Regions from separate parts of the Lactobacillus apis genome, predicted to be linked through region 2. Evidence: a T-box and tRNA genes for the amino acid it is inferred to sense, from the RefSeq annotation. Region 2 holds a T-box; the other holds one or more tRNA genes.
What was found. A T-box is a leader RNA that pairs with one kind of tRNA and senses whether it is charged. The one in region 2 lies ahead of leuS (leucine--tRNA ligase), so its partner is inferred to be a tRNA-Leu.

Region 1 (8,561 bases), 680 kb from region 2:
ATCGCTAGGCCAATGCTCATCCCCGCAATATGATAACTTGAGCCTGAACCATTCAAAAAGTCTTGTTCAATTATTTCTTCAAGATAATATGGATTATATTTTTTCTTTAAACCAAGTTCAGGATTTAGCCCTAAAGGATTGTTCTTCGATTTACGACCCAGCCAATCATTGGCCACAGTCGTATTAATATATTGTCCTTCTTGGAAAACATAAGAGTTAGGTGAATATACACCCTTCGAAATTTGAACCAATCCACGTTCAAGTTCACGCGTATCAACCGAATTATCATTACTGGTCGCAGTTAAACCAGTAATTGGACTGGTTACATAGTGACCATTTTTTAACAATACTGTATAGCCATTGTTACCAGTTTCAGTTGTTTGATATGTTTTAGTATTCGTATTTGTTGAAGTTTTGGCATTATTAGCCAAATTGGAATTTTTCAGATTCCCACAAGCACTTAAACTAAGTGCCGCCCCTAAAACCGCTATTATCTGTAAGTACTTTTTCACTTTAATTGTTCCTTTATTTAACTTGAGCAACTGCTTCTTCCTCAGTTAATAACGCTACACCAAGCTTCTGGGCCTTAGCATACTTAGAACCTGCATCCTTACCGTAAATTACATAATCGGTTTTCTTTGAAACTGAACCAGTCACTTTTGCACCTAAAGCTTGTAATTTCTTCGTAAATTCACTTCGCGTGAAATGAGATAGCGTTCCAGTTAAGACAACTGTTTTACCCTTAAAGTAATTGTCAGGAATGTCTTCAATTTGCTCTTCCGTTTCGCCCAAGTAATCCATATTAACGCCACTAGCTTGCAATTCTTCAACTAGTTCAACCACTTCATCCTGAGCAAAGTAGGTTGTTAGCGATTCAGCAATTGTCATACCTATTGTATCGATAGCAGCAACCTCTTGCACGTCAGCTTCCATAATCTTTGCCATATTTTTAAACTTTTGTGAAATTAAACGGGCTGCCTTTGCACCGACATGATCAATTCCTAGACCAGTAAGCAAGAGTTCAACAGAATTACGCTTTGAATTATTAATTGCTGTTAACAGATTATTGATAGACTTATCTTTAAAATGATCAAGCTTAGCCAAGTCACTTGCTTGCAAGTGGTATAAATCTGCTACGTTATGAACAAGATCGTTAGAAATCAGTTGACGCACAATTTTGGGACCTAGTCCATCAATATTCATTGCTGGCCTAGAAGCAAAGTGCGTAATTTCCTCTTCCATCTGTGCTGGACAAGATGGGTTCACACAACGCAAAGCCACCTCATCTTTTAAGTGAATCAATTTCTCGCCACAAGATGGACATTCAGTAGGAATTGGATATGGTTCAGAATCCTTAGGCCGTTTGGCTAACACAACCTCGGAAATTTCAGGAATGATATCGCCTGCCTTGTGCAGCATAACGGTATCACCAATTCGTACATCCTTTTGTTGTAATAAATCTGCATTGTGCAAAACGGCATGCGAGACCGTTGTTCCAGCAAGTTGTACTGGATCCATTATAGCAGTAGGTGTTACAACACCAGTACGACCAACCGTCCATTTAATTTCATGAACCACAGTTTCCTGTTCTTCTGGCGGGAATTTATAGGCAATCTCCCAACGCGGAATTTTAACCGTATTGCCCAGTTCACTCTGTAAACCAAGGTCATCAACTTTTAAAACAATTCCGTCAATCCCATAAGCAAGTGAATCTCTTTTGGCTGTATATTCGTCGATAAAGTCAAAAATTTCATCCATCTTCGAAAGGCGACGACCAGTTAAATCAGTGTGAAAGCCTAGATCAGTCATTTTTTCAATTGCTTGGTGTTGGCTCGTAATTTCTTCAGGGGGATTAACCCAGGTGTAAATATATGTGCTCAGGTTGCGATGCTTAGTAATATTGGCATCAAGTTGGCGCAATGAACCCGCAGCAGCGTTACGTGGATTAGCAAAAGTTGTTTCGCCTTTTTCATCACGCTCTTGGTTTAACTTCGCAAAAGCTTCTTTTCCCATGTAACACTCACCACGCACTTCTGTCGTGAGTTTTTCAGGCAAGGTTTGTGGAATATCGGAAATAAAACGTGCATTAGCCGTTACGTCTTCTCCAACTTGGCCATTACCACGGGTTGAAGCCCGCATTAATTTACCATCTTGATATTCAAGGTTAATTGATAAACCATCAATTTTTAGCTCTACGTTATATGCAACCTCATGACCAACTTGCTTTTGCACCCGTTCATCAAATTCACGTAATTCCTGTTTCGAAAAAACGTCACCCATTGAAAGCATAGGAATCTTGTGCGTAACTTTGGTAAATTCACTACCAATTTGTCCACCCACTCGCTGAGTAATTGAATCCTGCGTTACGAGTTGGGGAAACTGGTGCTCAAGTTCGACCAAACGCTGATAGTTTTGATCATAAACATTATCTTCAACTTCTGGTGCATCATTGGAATAATATGCGTTAGCCCATTCGTCAAGTTTATCTCTGAGGGAAGCAACTTCTTTTCTAGCCTCATCAAGAGTTAAGTCTGCCATTTTGTTCCTCCTGATTAATTTTTATTTATGTTTTTCGCTTTAATTATACCTTTTTAATAGGAGCAAATGCTGCTAGAAGGCGTTTAATTCCTTTATTTGGAAACGCAATATCGAGCTCCATGTCTTCGCCTTCGCCGTTAACTTTCGTTACAACGCCGTGGCCCCAAGCTTTATGTTCAACTTGATCGCCAACATTCCAGCCCTTCTTTTCAGCACCAATTGCACCACCAGCTGGTTTTGCCTTTGGTGTGTAAACTTGAGCACGCGCACGTTCATCAACGTTAGCAAAAGGAGCTGTTTGAACTTGGAAATCACTATTTCCTACACCCTCTGGAACTGAGTTTTGCATATCAAGATCCTCGACATCAATTTCTTCCAAGAATCTTGAAGGTGGATTGTTTTGCATCCGACCAAACATCATTCTGGAATAAGCATTGGTCAAAAAGAGCTTTTCTTTGGCTCTAGTAATTCCAACATAGGCAAGTCTGCGTTCTTCTTCTAATTGATCATCTTCTAAAAGGGCACGAGAAAGTGGGAATAATCCGTCTTCCATCCCTACTAAAAAGACCACTGGGAATTCCAAACCTTTAGCTGCATGCAAGGTCATTAATGCGACCTGATCATCATTATTTTCTAAATCATCCTGATCACTTAACAATGAAACTTCTGCTAAAAAGTCACTTAAAGCGTTAGCATCATCTTCTTCAGGTTCATATTGATCGTCAAAACGTTTAGTAACTGAAAGAAATTCATCCAAGTTTTCTAGTCTTGTTTCGGCTTCAATTGTATGTTCTGCCTTAAGTGCATCTGTATAGCCAAAATCCTGCAAAATCTTTTCGGTTAGACCTGTAACACTATGATCTTTGGCATATTCAATTGCATCACGTAATTTAGCACCAAAGTCACTCATTTTAGCTGCAGCACGGGTTGAAATGCCTGATATATTAATGTGCTTAAAAGCGTCGATCAATGACAAGTTGTTTCCTTGTGCGACATCCATAAACTTGTCAACACTAACACGACCAATTCCCCTTTTTGGCGTATTGATGATACGGTTAAAACTCATTGAATCGTTTGGATTAGCAACTAGCTTGAGATAAGCCATGATATCCATAATTTCTTTTCGATCGTAGAACTTATGACCACCAACAATTTGATAAGGGACATTTGACTTCACAAAAGCTTCTTCGACTGTTCTTGACTGGGCATTGGTCCGATACAGAACAGCAAAATCTTTGTAGGAGCGGTTATTATCATCAACTTCTTCTTGAATCTTGGAAATGATAAAGTGGGCTTCATCGTCACCACTTTGAGCACGGTAATAAGTAATCTTTTCGCCATCGCCCTGATCAGTCCACAAGTTCTTTTTCTTGCGATTACGATTATTGTCGATTACTGCGTTGGCTGCGGACAAAATATGACCAGTTGAGCGATAGTTCTGCTCTAATTTGACAGTTTGAACCCCAGTATCGCGGTAATCATTTTCGAAGTTCATAATGTTTTCCATATTGGCGCCACGCCAGCCATAAATAGACTGATCTGCATCACCAACAACACAGATATTCTTATATTGTGCCGCTAATTCATGACATAATTCATATTGTGCTTGGTTAGTATCCTGATACTCATCAACGAGCATATAACGGAATTTATTTTGATAATAATGTAAAACTTCAGGATCTTTTTTGAAGAGAACCAATGTCTGCATAATTAAATCATCAAAATCCATAATTTGGTCATGTTTCAACCGTTTTTGGTATTCGTGATAGACTTTAGCAGCCATTTTTTCAAAAGGTGATGCAGCGCTATCTTCAAATGCTTGTGGCGTTAAAAGATCATTTTTAGCATTTGAAATGGCAGACAAGATACCTCTGGGTTCATACATTTTAGGATTAATGTTCAGTTCTTTTTCAATGTGCTTAACCAAAGTTAATTGTTCGGCTGAATCCGCAATTGAGAAATTACGACCATAGCCTATCTTATCTGAATCGCGCCGTAAAATACGGACACATAAAGCATGGAAAGTTGACATCCAAATATCATTTGCGGCGGGGCCAAGGAGTTTCTGTTCACGCTCGCGCATTTCGCTGGCTGCCTTATTGGTAAAAGTAATTGCCAGAATATTCCAAGGCAAGACTTGTTTTTCTTCTACTAAGTAGGCAATTCGTCTTGTTAATACGGAGGTTTTGCCTGAGCCTGCACCAGCCACAACCAAGAGTGGACCCTCTGTCGTTTTTACGGCCTCTTTTTGTTGCGGATTTAATCCTGCCAAAATCGATTCTTCGCTCATTATAATTCCCTTCACAAATAAAATTATGTAACTAATTCATTGTACCAAAAAAGCAGGCAGCTTTTAGCAAGAATACCTGTTATTTATCAAAACGATCAAGGTTGTACTCCTCGATTAATTTAATTAATTTGGCCGCGTAATCAGGATCTGTGGCATAGCCGTCCTGAACTAATGCATGCGCCTGCTTTTGATAGTTTTTAGCAGCTAGAACATGCTTATACTGCTGACTATTCCACGTAGTACCTTTTTGGAAAAGCCGAGCATGCGCACGAATTGACGCTTCATAGGAATCATAGATTTGGAAGCGTGCCTTCACGACAATCCACTTACCCTTTTGGTATTCCTTTGTCTTCAAAATCGCTGAGGTATTCGGATTGCTGCCTTTCACGCCAAACAGATTATTGTACTTTTGTGACAGACTGCTCTGACCATAGTCACTCTCAAGACATGCCTGGGCAATTGTAATACTTGGAAGTAACTCAAATTCCTGATCAACTTCCTTGGCAATTGGTCCAATTTCTTTAATAAATGCTTTGTGCTGCCTAATAATCTTTTGTCTAGCTTCTTCACGGGCGAGTTGCTCTTGTCTAATTTGCTCCGTTTGAATTGCTTGCCGCCGATAATATCTAAACGCTACAAAAGCAATAATTAAAATAAATAAGATAATAAATGTTCGCAAAATAATAATAAAATTTGATTGCTTTTTGCCCCTACGTTTTTTTGGCATAGAAATTCCCTTACTCTTTTAGTTATTACTTTTTAGTATAACCTCTTTCAGACATAAAAATGTGCAATGTAATTAATTTTTAAAATAAAAAAGCACCTTTTTAGTAAAGGTGCTTTTATCGGATACAAAAAATGGAGCCGAAGCTCCATTAATTAGTGCGGGCAAGAAGACTCGAACTTCCACGATCAAAAAGCGATCACAAGATCCTTAGTCTTGCGCGTCTGCCAATTCCGCCATGCCCGCAACACATTCAATACTATACCTCAAAATGAAGTTTTGCACAAGACTTTTCTGGCAGTCTTTTTTATTAATCAACCATCTGTTCATTAACATAGCGCGCATATAAAGGATGTGATTTCATTAATTCATGATGCGTACCATGGCCTGTTATCTGACCATGTTCAATAAAGTAGATTTGATCAGCATTCACGATTGTGGCTAGCCGGTGGGCAATGACCAGCGTGGTACGATTTGTCATTAATTGGTCAAGTGCCTGTTGCACCTTGCGCTCTGATTCAGAATCCAAACTAGCAGTTGCTTCATCTAACATCAAAATCTTGGGATTACGCAAAAATGCACGTGCAATTGCAATTCGCTGTTTTTGTCCACCAGATAATTTGGTGCCTCGTTCACCTATTTCAGTATCTAATTGATGCGGAAAAGCACGGACAAAGTGATCGGCATAAGCAAGCTCTAACCCATGCCAAAGCTGCTCATCAGTCAGTTTTTGATCTAGTCCATAAACCAAATTATCTCTAATCGTACCAGAGAAAATAGCGCTATTTTGAGACACGTAACCAATTTGTGAACGCCAACTCGCTAGTTCAATCTCATCAATATTTTGCTTGCCAATCAAAATTTGACCAGTTGTCGGGTGATAAAAGCGTTCAATCAAGGCAAAAATGGTCGACTTTCCAGCGCCACTTGGCCCAGCAAAAGCAATTACAGAATTGGGCTTGGCAACAAACGAAATTGAACTTAAAACTGGTTCATCCGTCTCATAATTGAAACTCAGATTTTCTGCCTTCAAAGTTTGATTAGCTATATCTGTCGGCTGACTTAAGTAACTTTTTTCTGGTTCAATTTGTAAAATTTGTTGGATTCGTTCGGTGGAACCTAAAGCTTTTTGAATCTGCGAGAAGAAGGTTGCAAAGTTGGCAAATGGCGCAATTACATTAAACAAGTAAAGTAAAAAGGCAACAAGTGATCCGCTTGTTAACGAACCTTGACCGACACGAATAAGACCAAAAGCTAAAATACCGGCAAATGCTGCCATCATCAGCGTTGTCATAATTGGCTGTAAGATTGCTTCAACGCGGGCATCGATCACTCCGATGTTAAAGATCTTATTAATCATCTTTTTCCCACTTTGCTCTTCAAACTTTTCGCCGTTACTTGATTTAATCAGTCGAACTTCCGCTAATTTCTCACTGACATCACCGTTGAATTCGGCTGTTGCAGCTTGCAGCTTACGTCCAAGTCGCGCCATAATACGACCGACCGGAAAAAGAATTAAAATGACAATCGGCACAATTGTAAAAATTAAGACCGCCATTTGCCAGTCCATCACAAAGAGAATAATTAAAGAAAAAAGCAGTTGAATGGCACCGGTAATAAAGTTGGGAAATTGTGAAGCAATCAGGTCTTTAATTACTCCTGTATCATTAACAAGACGTGAACTAGTTTCTCCAGCCTTATTTTCATCAAAATAAGAAATCGGTAATTTTAATAGGTGCGACCAAAGTTTTTCACGTAAACTTTTTACGACACTTTCACCGAAGTAGCGCAAAATATAGCCACCAAGTGTGCCTAAGACAAGTTGAGCAGCAAAAACAACAATGATTAACACCATACTCCGGTAGTTGAACTTATTCCATTTACTTGTATCAACTAAATTACGTGTCAATAATGGCAGTAGTAGATTAGTTGCACTCGTAACTAAGCTGAAAAGCAAACCGGCGGCAAAAAGCCCTTTTTTCACTTTTAGTCCTTTTAAAAGTTGTAAAAAGTCTTTCATTTTAACCGTTTTTGTCTTAGTTTGGTCAGACTTAAATGTCATTAGTAGTACCGGCTTCCTTAATTAAAAAAAGCTTTTCAATTACTGAAAAACTTTTTCTTTATTCTAACTACAATTCGTTATCTTCATTATGCCAAAATTCACGCCAAAAGTCGCGGTCGCCCTGCCAATTTTTGTCAAAATCACAGTACTTCTTAAAATCTTCACTATTATAACCATGGCAGTGATCACGATAATGATTGTGACCATGCATCCGGTGACAGAGATCTCTCATTTCTTCTTTTGTGTAATCGTGATTTTCAGCATATTTGCGCCATTTGCTATAAGCCTTCATACGGACTGTTGGATCAACAAACTTTTGCGCATGTTGCTTAAAGTCCTCGTCCCAACCATCAGCTATTTTTTCCAAGTAATGACCAAATTGTGTTTGCTCTTCTTTATCTAGACCAGCAAAAAATGAACCTGTATCTTGGGCCTTCTTCAATTCGTCTAAACGGGCTGCTTCTTCTCGGCCTTCTTCAGTTAAATAAACCCGTTTAACTCGTTTATCCTGCTCATCTGTCTCACGTCGAATGGAGCCCTTAGCTTCCATTTTCTTTAAAAGTTCAGCTAAGGATCCAGGTTTAAGCGCCAGAATTTCAGCTAAATAGTTTTGGGTTAGGCCATCTTCAAGTCTAAGGACTGCCAAGACACGTTTTTGACCAGAAATAGGCTGCTTATTCTCAAACATAAAGTAGCGACTGGCACGCATAATAAAATAAAGTTGCTTCATTAACTTATCACTTGTTTGACTCATGATAAAACTCCTTTTGTTCTTCTATTTTTATTTTTGTTAGGTACCTAATTTCTATAATCTAATTATAGTTTGGTACCTAACGATTTGTCAAACAAAATCAATGAAAACGGTAACTTTATTTTAAAATTAGCTTTTTAACAGCCTTAAAGTGCCTCCACATTTACCACAAGCATAGCGGCGTACGTTAATGCGG
Region 2 (8,561 bases):
ACAATTCAATTTAAAATTGCTTCAAATAGAGTGAACTTATCTCTTACTTGAAGCTTTTTTATTGTCTACTATAGAGAACGCACTATCTGAATTTAATTACTCAACCAGTTTGACGCTTTTGCAATTATGGAATATTATTTAATAAATTCTTAATGCAACGAAAGGTTAAAAACATGAGCTTAGATGTTAACATTTTGCCCCCAGACTACATTGATTTCACCATAGGTGATTTTCGCTCTGGTGTAGAACCGACAATTATCGAAGAACTTACGAAAAAAGTTCAAACAGACGGTAACGGTTATACACCCGGTCTTGGTCTACCTCTTCTTAGAGAAAAAATTATTTCTCACTATCGAGATACTTACGGTATTAAAAATATTAGTACGGAAAATATTCAAATTACTGTATCTTGTTTGCACGGCGCATTTTTAGCCTTAAAGTCAATTATCACATCGAAAGACGATGAAGTAATTATTATTGCACCGTATTTTCCTTCCTATATAAACTTAATTAAGGGAGCTAACGGAACACCAGTTGTAGTCAAATCAATTGCTCCAGATTTTGCATTGCCAATTAAGCAAATTCAGGACTGTGTAAGTGAAAAAACTAAAGCAATTATTATTAATTATCCAAATAATCCAACTGGTGTCGGACTGTCAGATCAAGAACGTAATTTTTTAAATGAGCTTGCTCTAGAAAAGAATATTTTTATCATCGATGACCATGTTTACAGTGATTATCCAAGCACACATCCCTACAAACCAACATCTACAGATATTTCTCATCAGGTTCTAGTAAGCAGTTTTTCGAAAAATTTTGCGATGCCTGGTATCAGATTAGGTTACGTAATCGCGCCTAAGAAAATCATTGACCAAAATGCTTTTTATAATGAAGGGATTACCTTCAGCCCGCCAACCATTAGCCAATATATTGGTGAAATCGTATTAGATAACACTTCCCAGTATCAACAACATTTAAAGGATATTGAACAAAAAGGTAAATCAGTTGCTCAATTATTCCGTTCAAGTAACTACTTTAATTCCTGCACTTATAATGGTGGCCTATATCTATTCGTCAAAGTGACCGATGAAATCAAGAAGCCAGCTTTATTTTATACACTCTTGGAAGAGCACTTCCACGTTTTAGTAGCACCTGGAGATGAATTTGATTACTCAAATAGATACTTTAGAATTTCTTTGTCTGCAACTAACGATGACTTGCATAAAGGTGTCCAGAAAATTATTGATTGTGTTGATTATACTTTAAACTTTAAGCAATAAAATCTTGCTAAGTTTTACAATTAACCTACTTACTACTAGATAGATGAGACAGCATTGCAACTTTAACAAGCAATTGCTAAAATGAAGTTCCTTGGCAGGGGCAGCAAGCTAATATATTATTTTTAGCTTGAATAAGTCAAAAAAACGATATTGCTGCAATTAGCAATATCGTTTTTATATCTTAATGTGTAATTTTTCTAAAATTGGAACAATTTTATCCCCAAGTATTTTCTGCGCTAAATGCGATTTGATTGCAACCAGTGCGTAGAAGATACCACCAACAATTACCGCAACAAAAACAATTATTAATGCTGAAGCACGTTTAGCCGGACTTAGGAAGATTTCTAAACCATGTTCAACTGCTAATACCAATAAGAACATGATTATCGAGAAAAATGTAATTCCAATAAAGCGGCGACTTGTCCTACTCTTATTGAAGTCGAACTCCACCTCGAGATGCTTAAATGACATAAAGATAATTACTAGCATCCCTAAATTAGTAGCGATTAATGGCCCATATACTTTAAACAAGTAAACCATCGGATACTGAACTATCATCTTAATGACTAGGCCTAAAACTAAATATTTAATTGCTAGTCCATTTTCAGACAGTCCTTGTAAAATGGCCATTAATACCGTAAAAAGTCCCAAGGTAATCGAAGTAAAGGCCGACAAATATAAGATATTCGATCCTAATTGATCAAAACCATAAAAAACTGTATAAATTGGTGTTGCAATAGCTGCCATTCCAAAAGCGGCAGGAATCATCACAAACAAAAATAAGTCTAATGTATTACTGATTTGGTCAGAAATCCCTTTAAAGTCACGTTTTGCATGTGCCGCAGACAATAATGGAATCGCCGTTACAGCCATCGCACTTGCCAATGACACAATAATCATAATCAACTTATTGGCATTAAGAGCAAAAAGTGCATACCAAGTTTCAATTGTATTATAACTTGCTTTAACTACACTTGCTATCATCGGATGGAAAGTGTATTGATCGACCAAGTAGAACAACTGAATCCCAGCATCGATAATAATAAATGGGATTGCTTGTTCAATTATCTCGCGAAAAAGTGAAGCAGTGGAAACCTGAATTTCATTATTTGAATTATCAACTAAATAATTCAATTCCTTACGTCTAGAAAACAAGAACCAAGCTAGTACTAAAATCCCAAAAGCTGCTCCAATTGCGGCAGCCAAGTTTGACTGAACAACCGCATCAACAAAATTACCATGTTGTACTTGCATGATGATGTATGCGGTGAGTAACATCCAGATTACTCGTGCCAATTGTTCAATAAACTGTGACATAGCTGAAGGCATCATATCAGAATAGCCTTGAAAGTATCCTCGCATAATACTTAGTACAGGAATAATCAAAATGGCATACGATAAGCTACGCATTACAGCAACCTGTCGTGGATCACTGCGAGATCCATTTGAGGCAAGTAGTGGTGAAGCAAAGTACATGATTGCAGCTGAGATTACGCCCAAAACAACCATCAAAACTAATCCTCTACGGAATAATTTTCGTCCTACCCCATACTCATTCAATGCATTATATTTTGCCACTTGTTTGGCCACTGCACCTGGAATGCCGGCAGTCGAAATCAAAATAAAGATACTGTAGATATTGTAACTTCGAGCCGTTAAAGCGTTGGCAATATTGCCATACGGTGACATCCAAATAAACCATGGAATAATGTAGAGGGCGCCCAATAAACGTGAGGTAATCGAACCAAAAGTCATCCACGCACTGCCTTTAACAAAGGTATCTTGCGTATTTTGTTCTTTCAAATTATTTTCTCTCATTAATTTTCCCTAAATTTATTTTACTAACTATCCTATTTTGACTGAAAAAAGGCAATTAACAACAAATCTACTTTGCACTTTAGGAAAAATTAAGTTTATTTAGCAACAATATTGACAATTTTATTCGGAACAATAATAACTTTTTTGACTTCCTTACCGTCTAAAAATTTCTGTACATGTGGTAAAGCTAGGGCTTGTTTCTCTAAGCCGTCCTTGTCAGCATCCTTTGGTGCATCAAAGTTACCGCGTAATTTACCGTTGACTTGAACCATAATTTCAACTGTTGATTCAACTAGTTTGCTTGGATCATAAGTTGGCCATTTAGCAAAAGTGATTGACTCATCATGACCGTAAATTTGCCAAATCTCCTCCATCATGTGTGGTGCAATTGGTGCGATTAAGGTCATAAAGCCTTCTGCATATTCTCTTGGAATTGTTTTTGCCTTTTGTGCTGCATTAATGAAGACCATTAATTGAGAAATTGCAGTGTTAAAGTGTAAGGCATCAAAGTCCTCAGTTACTTTCTTAACAGTTTCGTTATAAACCTTGTCCAATGTATCGTCATTTTCTTCAACAATGTTTTCTTGAGGAATTGCCTTCAGGTCTAAGTCATTTACAAAAAGACGCCAAATTCTATCTAAGAACTTCTTAGTAGATGCAGGACCGTTGTCATCCCAATCAATTGAAGCATCTAGAGGACCCATGAACATTTCATACATTCTCAGACTATCAGCACCATATTCCTCAATAACATCGTCAGGGTTAACAACATTACCCTTTGACTTGGACATCTTGTCATGGTCTTTAAGAATTAAGCCTTGATTATATAGTCTTTGGAATGGTTCCTCATTTGGTACAACGCCTAGGTCGTATAGAACCATATTCCAAAATCTTGCATACAATAAGTGCCGAACTGCATGTTCAGCACCACCGATGTACAAGTCTACTGGCATCCATTGCTTAAGCAATTCGTAGTCTGCAAGCTTATTGTCATTATGTGGATCAATGTAGCGTAAGAAGTACCACGATGAACCTGCCCAGTTAGGCATTGTGTTGGTCTCACGTTTTCCTTTACGACCATTTTTGTCTACCACATTAACCCAATCTTTAAGGTTAACCAGTGGACTTTCTGGGGTGCCTGATGGCTTAATGTCTGTAGCGTGAGGTAAAACTAGTGGCAATTCATCTTCAGGAACTAAAGTGGTTTCGCCATCTTCCCAGTGAATAACTGGAATTGGTTCACCCCAGTAGCGTTGACGACTAAATTCCCAATCACGAAGTTTGTAATTAACCTTCTTCTTACCAGCGTTATGTTCTTCAAGCCAATCGACAATTTTCTTCTTGGCTTCTTCAACATTCAAGCCGTTCAAAAAGTCAGAATCAATATGTGGACCATCTTCTGTAAAGGCTTCTTTACTGATGTCGCCACCCTTGATAACAGCCTTGATTGGCAAATCAAATTTTTGCGCAAATTCGTAATCACGTGTGTCGTGAGCCGGCACAGCCATAACAGCACCAGTTCCGTAACTACCAAGAACATAATCAGCAATCCAAATTGGAATTTCTTGATTATTAACTGGGTTAATTGCATAAGCTCCAGTAAAGACACCTGATTTAGTTTTATTTAAATCTGTTCTTTCTAAGTCTGACTTGGATTCAATTTGCTTAATGTATGCGTCAACTTCTTCTTTATGCCCGTCAGTCGTAATCTTTTGAACTAACTTGTTTTCAGGAGCCAATACGGCATAGGTAGCACCAAATAAAGTATCAGGACGCGTACTAAAGACATCAAAGGTTTCATCTGAATCCTTTATCTTAAAGGTAATCTGAGCACCCACTGAACGACCAATCCAGTTGCGTTGCATTTCTTTAACGTTTTCTGGCCAGTCAAGATTATCAAGTCCAGCAAGCAGACGATCTGCGTATTTGGTAATTCTAAGCATCCATTGCTTCATGTTGCGACGGTAAATTGGGTAACCACCTCGTTCTGTTTTACCATCAACAATGTCCTCATTGGCTACAACTGTACCTAAATCTGGTGACCAATTGACTGGAACTTCGGCTTCATAAGCAAGACCATTTTTATACATTTGCTCAAAAGTCCATTGAGTCCACTTGTAGTACTTAGGATCACTGGTAGAAACTTCACGATCCCAATCATAAGAAAAACCCAATGTGTTAAGCTGCCGTTTAAAATTAGCAATATTTTCTTTGGTTACTACTGCAGGGTCTTGACCAGTTTGAAGTGCATATTGCTCAGTTGGCAGTCCAAATGCATCCCAGCCCATTGGGTGAAGAACATTGTAGCCCTCACTACGCTTCATCCGCGCCACAATATCAGTAGCAGTATAGCCTTCTGGGTGACCTACATGGAGTCCCTTACCAGATGGGAAAGGAAACATATCTAAAACGTAGTAATTTTTCTTTTTAGGATCATTACCCGTTTTAAATGTGTGGTTTTTTGCCCAATATTCTTGCCATTTTTTCTCTACAACTTTGTGATTGTACATAAATTTTACCTCATAAAAAAAGTCCTATGAAATTAATTTCATAGGACGAATAATCGCGGTACCACCTAAGTTTCATACATTTTTGCATGACACTCAAACGCTCCTTAACGCGGCTAGCCAACGAAAGATTTCATCTAGGCTCAGTTCACAATATATTTTTCGAGTCTTGCACCAACCGACTTTTCTCTATAGAAAAATAAAATCGCTACTATTTCCTAACCTTTATTTTTTGTTCAATAATGATTATAATTTACCACAAATGCTAAAAAAAACAAGGGGAGAAAGTCATTTGGATACGACAATTCATTCAAAAAGAGATACCATCATACCCGCGACGATTTTTTTAATGTTGTACGCGGTATGGGCAGTATTAGTTTCAGCTGACAGTCAATTCATCCATCAGTTTGATACTGCTTTAATTGGGATAATTTGTAATAACAATCCTGCAATTATCAAATTTGCCACTACTTTTACTAATCTCGGTAATACGAGTGTTATCATGATTGAAACAATCATTTTGGTAGTGATTCTCGGAATTTTCAAAAAATATGCTTATGCATTTTTTACTGCTGGAACTATGATTGCGGCCAATGGATATAATTGGATCATTAAGCATGCAATTGCTAGACAACGTCCTTCAGTGCATCATCTTGTTGACGCACATGGATATAGTTTTCCATCAGGTCATTCCGTTGGTAGTGCAACATTATTTGGCATTCTAATTGTCTTAACTATTTTACTAATTAAAAATAAAGCCGCTAAAACAGTCCTATGCATCGTTTGGCTGTGCTTCCCACTTCTAATTGGTTATACTAGAATTTTTAATCATGTTCATTATCCATCAGACGTAGTTGGTGGTTTCTTAGAAGGAATTGCCTTTTTATTAATTGGTTACTCCTTCTTATATCACTATTATTTGGAAACGCGAGTACAAGAAAAAATTTAGTTTAAAATCAAAAAGTTCAAACTGTTAGTAGTTTGAGCTTTTTTTGTAGTCAAAATTAATCCTGAGCTAACCGTCAATGATATCTTTATATTCTGGGTACTTCTTTAACAAATCGACTTTTTAGTAGTTCAAAGACCTGATAATATCGCGTCATCATGGTTTAAACGATGAAAATTAGAACAATTCTTATCATCGAGTAAAAAATAAATTGAGCTACAGTAGAAACTTTCTTTATTACCGCTTTCGTCATAGCTTATCATTGGCGTAAACTTGTCTGAACCATCCCCACTGTTACTGTTGATAGGGTTCACGATTTAGACGCTTGATATATTCGTTACGTTACATTTTTGCTTTAAAGTCAGCTAGTAATTTTTTAGATAAACATTAAGAACTTAAAAAATTAAGCTTAAATAAACTGATTTCCAATAATAAAGATTATATGAACTTTTTATTGCAAAAAAAGGAAAAATAATATATTATCAAGTGACAAAATATTGACACATAAAAGCAATTGTGATAAAAGCTGTGACATATTTTTTAATATTAAAGTCATAAGAACTGCTAGATTAATAAATTGAATCTAGCAGTTTTTATTAAACCTAGACTAAGAGGTGACGAAAATGCCATATATGAAATTAAAAATTAAGCAGGTACTAAAAAGTAAATTTACCTTGATTAGTCTTTTAGCCATTTTACTCGGATGTTTTTATTTTTGGACGAAAAACTACAATTCTCGCTATATTAATCCGCGCATAACGGAAGCTCGAGAAAATATTGCGGTGGAAAAGAAAAATATCAAATATTATCAGAAACAGTTAAAGAAATCTAATTTAACAAAAACGAATAGACACAAAATCGAGCTGGATTTGGCAGAAAACAAGTCATCTATCAAAGAATTTCAGACATTAATTAAATCAATTCAAACAAATAAATGGCAGAAGGCTTATCAAATCATAATAAAGCAAGAGAAATATAATCTTGCTGATGCAAAACGTAATAATGCCAATAAAGACGATTTGCTGCCACTTGAAAGTAATATTCAAAAATTACAGTATCTGGCTCAAAATAACTTACCAGAAGAAAATGAACATTATTCTGTTAAAGGCGGCTTTTTTATATTAGAAATGATGCAAGAAGTCTTACCACCTTTAGCGGTTTTAGCCGTAATTTTTATTCTAATCAAATTATACTCCTCAGGTTTTTATGATCGAATGCGTCTAGAAAATCTTTTACCACAAAGAAACCATTTATTGATTGAACTTGGCGCCGGTTCATTAATTGGATTTGGCTATTTTTTATCAGCATTTTTGTTGATTTTTATTATTCCAAGTATATTTTTTGGTACTGGCAACTTTAAATATCCGATGATGGGTGTAGACGCAGTAGCTAAACAGAACATTTTCATTCCTATGAACCAGCTGTTTTGTCCTACTTTGGTTTTAGAATTATTTAGTTTTATGTTCATTGCAAATGTGGTTTTACTATTCGTACAAATATTTAAAAACCGCTTGTTGGCATTATTCGTTTCAGTTTTTATATTAATTGGTGGGATGGTACTACCGCAATACGTAGTAGCAGCACGGAATTTTGCTCAGTTTATTCCTATGAGTTACTTTTTCTCCTTACAACCGGTAGATGGTATGTTTGGTATTAGTAATGCATATGTCTTTGCAGATGAAACAAAATTAGTCACTTACCCACAGGTTAATTTTGTCAATGGCATCCTTGTTTTAACTGTAGGAATTATTATTCTTTTACTTTTAAACTATCTCATCGCACAAAAAGCCCAAAAAGGGAGGAAAACAAAATGATTGAAATTAAGGATTTAACCCTTACATTACGTGAACCTATACTAAAAAATGCCAATTTCAACTTTCAAAATGGCAGAATTTATATGCTTCATGCACTTAATGGCACTGGTAAAACAAGTGTCCTCAGAACTATAGTTAGCTTACTTGCTCCGAGCTCAGGTCAAGTTCTGTTCGATGGTAAACCTTTTGCTGACGT

Region 1: it encodes a tRNA-Leu, which carries the amino acid that the T-box ahead of leuS (leucine--tRNA ligase) is inferred to sense. The anticodon was not compared.

What each region holds. Positions count from the first base shown of each region.
Region 1 covers NZ_CP029476.1:423,512-432,072, reverse strand. The annotation lists gene DKL56_RS02180 (CamS family sex pheromone protein) at 1-512, opposite strand, end outside; gene ligA (NAD-dependent DNA ligase LigA) at 526-2,538, opposite strand; gene pcrA (DNA helicase PcrA) at 2,582-4,828, opposite strand; gene DKL56_RS02165 (glycoside hydrolase family 73 protein) at 4,908-5,555, opposite strand; tRNA gene DKL56_RS02160 (tRNA-Leu) at 5,712-5,798, opposite strand; gene DKL56_RS02155 (ABC transporter ATP-binding protein) at 5,863-7,614, opposite strand; gene DKL56_RS02150 (MarR family winged helix-turn-helix transcriptional regulator) at 7,682-8,368, opposite strand; gene DKL56_RS02145 (SprT family protein) at 8,495-8,561, opposite strand, start outside.
Region 2 covers NZ_CP029476.1:1,105,116-1,113,676, forward strand. The annotation lists gene DKL56_RS05330 (pyridoxal phosphate-dependent aminotransferase) at 174-1,280, shown strand; gene DKL56_RS05335 (putative polysaccharide biosynthesis protein) at 1,455-3,098, opposite strand; gene leuS (leucine--tRNA ligase) at 3,194-5,608, opposite strand; T-box leader at 5,647-5,839, opposite strand; gene DKL56_RS05345 (phosphatase PAP2 family protein) at 5,868-6,554, shown strand; gene DKL56_RS05350 (hypothetical protein) at 7,175-8,365, shown strand; gene DKL56_RS05355 (ATP-binding cassette domain-containing protein) at 8,362-8,561, shown strand, end outside.